Phyllobacterium zundukense: one gene and its partner. The protein of the gene in region 1 interacts with the protein of each later gene in a pairwise test. Links are inferred from orthologs where the notes say so. Each region holds a gene or a part of one and is shown on either strand. Other genes may lie near its edges.

What was found. Proteins that work in one complex are often made in the same cells at the same time.
Region 2: the proteins of hflK (region 1) and ftsH interact in binary tests that used the Escherichia coli proteins (3 or more experiments, as listed by UniProt). The link is inferred for Phyllobacterium zundukense from one-to-one orthologs.

Annotation. Positions count from the first base shown.
Region 1 is NZ_CP017940.1:1,061,447-1,064,423, forward strand. Bases 1-2,952 are described here. They hold hflK (FtsH protease activity modulator HflK), read left to right. Parts: upstream 1-900; coding sequence 901-2,004; downstream 2,005-2,952. Other genes in these bases: BLM14_RS05125 (thymidylate synthase), read left to right, coding at 1-153; BLM14_RS05130 (dihydrofolate reductase), read left to right, coding at 211-711; hflC (protease modulator HflC), read left to right, coding at 2,001-2,945. Outside these bases: BLM14_RS05145 (DUF2065 domain-containing protein), read left to right, coding at 2,961-2,977.
Region 2 is NZ_CP017940.1:334,349-337,278, reverse strand. What follows is about bases 11-2,915. They hold ftsH (ATP-dependent zinc metalloprotease FtsH), read right to left. Parts: upstream 2,478-2,915; coding sequence 543-2,477; downstream 11-542. Other genes in these bases: tilS (tRNA lysidine(34) synthetase TilS), read right to left, coding at 2,573-2,915; glmM (phosphoglucosamine mutase), read right to left, coding at 11-324. Also shown: more of glmM, read right to left, coding at 1-10; more of tilS, read right to left, coding at 2,916-2,930. UniProt on the Escherichia coli protein: Acts as a processive, ATP-dependent zinc metallopeptidase for both cytoplasmic and membrane proteins. Plays a role in the quality control of integral membrane proteins.

The DNA of each region.
Region 1 (2,977 bases):
CAGGCGAGGCTGCAATTGACCCGCGTTCCCGGCCCGCTGCCGAAAATGCAGATAAATCCGGAAGTTACTGATCTCTTTGCCTTCAAGTATGACGATTTCCGTCTTGTAGATTACGTCGCCGAATCCAGCATCAAGGCGCCGATTGCGGTATAGACGCACTGCACAGGGCCTTGCGAAGACGAATACTCATTTGAAACGGATGTTGCCTGAATGATCAGTTTTGTTGTTGCCATTGCTGAAAATGGCGTGATCGGGCATGAAAATGGCCTGCCGTGGCGATTGTCTTCGGACCTCAAGCGGTTCAAGGCAACAACGATGGGCAAGCCCATCATCATGGGGCGGAAGACCTGGGATTCGCTCGGCCGACCTCTTCCCGGACGCACCAATATCGTCATTACCCGTGATCCGGCCTTTTCCGTCGAAGGTGTCATAGCCGTCCGCTCCGTCGATGAAGCGTTGATGATCGCTGGAAGTCATGCCGGCGCCGACAAGGTCAATGAGATATGCATTATTGGCGGCGGCGATATTTTTCGCCAGACTCTCAATCGAGTGGACCGGCTCTATGTGACTTGGGTTCTCGCGAAGGTTGAGGGTGACGTTCACTTCCCTCCCATCGATCCGAAAATCTGGGCTGAAATCTCCAGCGAAGATTTTCCACCGGGTGAAAAAGATAATTACGCGACGCGCTTTGTCATCTATGAGCGGCGCTGACACGCTGGCCAAGTGCAAGCGATATGAAAATATCGTGATAAGCGGGCTTAATCGTTCGACTTTTTACCAAATCCGCGTGAAAAGCGACCGCGTGCGTTGAAAGCGCGCCCCGCCATCCCTATAAACGGGACATCGGACTAGCGGGAGGATGCCACGGAGTGGCGCTTTCGTTCAAATTAAGAGGTAGGAATGCCCTGGAGTAATCAGAACGGCGGCGGCGGCCCATGGGGTGGCGGCGGTAACAATAGTGGCGGCGGTGGCCCTTGGGGTCAAAAGCCGCAAGGAGGCGGCGGTGGCAATCCACCCGACCTCGAAGACATCCTCCGCCGAGGTCAGGATCGCTTGCGTCAGGCACTTCCGGGCGGTTCCGGCGGCAGCCCGGCAATCTGGGGTCTTGTCGGTCTGGCGCTGGTGGCTTTCTGGCTCTTCCAGGCAATTTATACAGTCCAGCCGGACGAACGCGCCGTCGAGCTGCGTTTCGGCAAACCCAAGCCGGACATCTCTGAACCGGGCTTGCATTTCCATTTCTGGCCGATTGAATCCTATGAAAAGATCGAGATCGTCGAGAAGCAGAAGAATATCGGCGGGCAGGGCGCGCGCGGTGCCAAGGAAGGCCTGATGCTTTCAGGCGACCAGAACATCGTCGATGTGCAGTTCTCTGTGCTTTATCGCGTCTCGGATCCCGTCGCCTATCTCTTCCATGTCGAAAATCCTGAAAACCTTGTGCAGCAAGTGTCGGAAAGCGCGATGCGCGAGATCGTCGGCCGCAGCCCGGCGCAGGATATCTTCCGTGATAACCGCGCGGGCATCGCCAATGATGTACGTGGTATCATTCAGAAGACGCTCGACGAGTACGGCGCGGGCGTTGCGATCAATGCCGTGTCGATCGAAGACGCAGCGCCGCCGCGTGAAGTGGCCGATGCTTTCGATGAGGTCCAGCGTGCCGAACAGGACGAGGACCGCTTCGTGGAGGAATCAAATCAGTATTCCAACCAGAAACTCGGACAGGCGCGCGGTGAAGGCGCGCAGATCCGGGAAGACGCTGCAGCCTACAAGAACCGTATCGTGCAGGAAGCGGAAGGTGAGGCGCAGCGCTTCACCTCGGTCTACGACCAGTACGTCAAGGCACCGGAAGTTACCCGCAAGCGGCTTTTCCTCGAAACCATGGAGCGTGTGCTGAAGGACTCAAACAAGGTGATTGTTGATCAGAGCGGCCAGAGTGTCGTTCCTTATCTTCCTCTTCAGGAACTGACCAAGCAGCGCCCGGCCGCCGTCGAGGGGACAAAACAATGAACCAGAACCGTTTTCCTCTTCTCGCGGGCCTGATCGCGTTCATCGCCTTGCTGGCCTATTCGTCCATCTTTGTCGTCAGGGCAGGCCAGCAGGCCATTGTCCTGCGCTTTGGTCAGATCGTCGATGTGAAGGCCGACCCCGGCATCTATTTCAAGCTGCCTTTCGGCTTTCTTGAGGCCGACAATGTGCAGATGATCGAAGATCGCCTCCTGAGCTTCGAACTCGACAACATCCGCGTCCAGGTTTCGGGCGGCAAGTTCTACGAGGTCGATGCCTTCCTTGTCTACCGTATCACCGATCCACGCAAGTTCCGGCAAACTGTGTCCGGCGACGTGACGCTGGCAGAAGCACGCTTGCGTACTCGTCTCGATGCGGCGTTGCGCGGGGTTTACGGTTTGCGCGGCTTTGAAGCGGCGCTCTCCGACGAGCGTGCCGGTATGATGCAGGAGGTGCGTGAACAGCTCCGTCCCGATGCGGAGTCGCTGGGGTTGCAGATCACCGATGTCCGTATTCGCCGTACTGACTTGACCCAGGAAGTCTCGCAGCAGACCTTCGACCGCATGAAGGCCGAACGTCTGGCGGAAGCAGAACGTCTGCGTGCGCGTGGCCGTGAAGCTGCCCAGCGCATCAAGGCGATCACCGACCGCCAGGTTGTTGAGATTATTGCGGAAGCACGCAAGGAATCGGAGATTGCCCGAGGCCAGGGTGAGGGTGAGCGCGGCCGCATCTTCGCTGAAGTCTTCTCGAAGGATCCGGATTTCTTTGCCTTCTACAGATCCATGACGGCTTATGGCACGGCCTTGGATAATACGGGAACGACAATGGTGCTTTCGCCGAATTCCGAGTTCTTCCGCTATTTCCAGGATTCCAACGGGGCTTTGCCGCCGGTCAGCGGTGCAACGCCGCCAGTGGCTCCGGCACCAGCGCCTGCCCCTCAATAGGGGCGGGTGTAGCTTATGGTCGATTTTATGGA
Region 2 (2,930 bases), 730 kb from region 1 along the record:
ATCATGAAAAGGGTTGTGGGAGGCTGAAATCATCACGCCGATGTCAGCACGGAGCGATCGGCAGAGCATCGCGACCGCTGGCGTTGGAATTGGCCCCAGGAGAAACACGTCCATTCCAGTCGAGGTAAAGCCCGCGACAAGCGCATTTTCGATCATATAGCCGGACAGCCGTGTGTCCTTGCCTATCACGACACGGTTGCGATGTTCGCCGCGTTTGAATGCGAGGCCAACCGCCATGCCGACTTTCATCGCGATATCCGGTGTCATCGGATAGGCATTTGCCTGTCCGCGAATGCCGTCAGTGCCAAAATATTTGCGAGCCATATCCGTTGTCCAAATCTTTGGGTTGTTAAACTTCTGGCAGAACCAGAATGCAGCCTCGTTGTGCCTAGCGCTTGATTATTGCTTATCGCAAAAGACCCTTAATTTCACATCCCACAAATTGTGTAACGCTTGTAACGATTCTACTTACTTGCCGTCCGTGAACAATTCGTACAAAAACGGCCGGTTCTCACCGGCCGTTTTTGTAGACTGCACCACAATCATGATTGTGGTTGTGGCTCAAGGCCTTTGTCCGGTTCATCGCCCTTGCGCGGCTTCTTGGCAGAACCTGCTTTAGGGACTGCCGAACCACGCGAAGGCGGCGTGTCGTCGCCAAGATCGCGGGCAGGTTTGCCACCAGCCATCAACGCCTTGATTTCCTCACCCGTCAGCGTCTCGTATTCGAGCAGGCCTTCCGCAATGGCGATCCATTCTTTCTTCTTCTTTGTCAGAATGGCCCGCGCATGGTTATAGGCATCGTCGATCAGCTTGCGCACCTCAGCGTCGATCAATTGCGCCGTTTCTTCCGAAACGTTCTGTGTACGGGCTACGGAGTGGCCGAGGAAGACTTCTTCCTGATTCTCGCCATAGGCAACCTGACCGAGCTTGTCCGAGAAGCCCCAACGGGTCACCATAGCGCGTGCAAGTTTGGTCGCCTGCTCGATATCCGATGATGCACCAGAGGTGATGTTCTCCTTGCCAAATTTAAGTTCTTCGGCGATACGCCCGCCCATCATGATGGCAAGGCGCGAGATCATCCATTTATAGCTCATCGAATAACGATCAGCCTCAGGCAACTGCATGACCATACCGAGCGCACGGCCGCGTGGAATAATCGTCGCCTTGTGCAGTGGATCGGCAACTTCGACATTCAGTGCGACGATGGCGTGACCAGCCTCGTGATAGGCAGTCAACTCCTTCTCCGCCTGGGTCATGGCTGTCGAGCGTCGCTCGGCACCCATCATGATCTTGTCCTTGGCATCTTCGAACTCAAGCATGGTGACAAGGCGCTTGTTTCGCCGTGCAGCCATCAAGGCAGCTTCGTTGACGAGGTTCATGAGATCGGCACCCGAGAACCCAGGCGTACCACGCGCAAGAATTTTCAGGTCGACATTCGGAGCCAGAGGCACGTTGCGAGCATGTACCTTCAGAATCTTTTCACGGCCGGTAACATCCGGATTAGGCACGACAACCTGACGGTCGAAACGGCCCGGACGCAACAACGCGGGGTCAAGCACATCCGGACGGTTGGTGGCAGCAATCAGGATGACGCCCTCATTGGCTTCAAAGCCATCCATCTCGACCAGCAACTGATTCAGCGTCTGCTCGCGTTCGTCATTGCCACCCCCGAGGCCGGCGCCACGATGACGACCGACGGCGTCGATTTCGTCGATGAAGATGATGCAGGGCGCATTCTTCTTCGCCTGTTCGAACATGTCACGGACGCGCGACGCACCGACACCAACGAACATTTCAACAAAGTCGGAGCCGGAAATGGTGAAGAAGGGTACATTAGCTTCGCCGGCAATAGCGCGCGCCAAAAGGGTCTTACCAGTACCGGGAGGGCCAACTAGCAACACACCGCGCGGGATACGCCCGCCAAGGCGCTGGAATTTCTGTGCGTCGCGCAGGAACTCGACGATTTCCTCGAGATCTTCCTTGGCTTCATCGACGCCGGCCACATCCTGGAACGTCACGCGGCCATGCGCTTCGGTCAGGAGCTTGGCCTTGGACTTGCCGAACCCCATGGCGCCACGCGAACCACCCTGCATCTGGCGCATGAAGAATATCCACACACCCAGGATAAGGATCATCGGCAGCCAGGAAATCAGCATGCCAACGAGCGATGTCGAGCCATCCGTTTCCGGCCGCGCAGCGATCTGCACATTCTTGCTTTCGAGGCGGCCAACGAGACCGGCATCTCCGGGAGAATAGGTCTGGAAGTTCGAACCATTGTCGGAATAGGTGCCCGTAATGCGGTTACCGGCAATCGTCACCGATTTCACGCGCCCGCTATTCACGTCACTTATGAACTGCGAATAGGGAACATCGCTCGATGCCGAGCGCGAGGTGGGGCTTTGGAAAAGATTGAACAACGCAATCAGGAGCAAGGCGATAATCGCCCACAGTGCGAAGTTCCTGTAGTTAGGATTCATATCGGGTCCCATCAATCACAACCGCAATGACGCGGAATTTACATGTAACATAGGTTCGAAGCATGGCCTTGCCAAGACTGGCGTTCAAACTGAGGTCAATTCTTGTTAATCTGGTTTACAGGCGGATGCTTATAACCATGTAGCTGAAAGAGTTCTGCAGCGGATTGAGCAAGAAGTTCATCATACCCTGAAAGGATATGGTCGAACAGGGCAAGGTGCCGCGACACACTGATCCCATTGGGCAATTTCGCGTGATCGTTGAGTGCCCGAACATGGACAATCCTTCCGTCGAGAATGAGAGCCGGGCTGGACTGGACCGACGCACCATGCGGATTTGGTAATCCGGATTCTCTTAGGAAATGCAGCCCCTTTGCGCCGCATGCAACGATCTTGAGCGATTTATCGGAACAATTGCTGATCCGGTAGCGACCGTCCCAGATCACGGTCTCACTC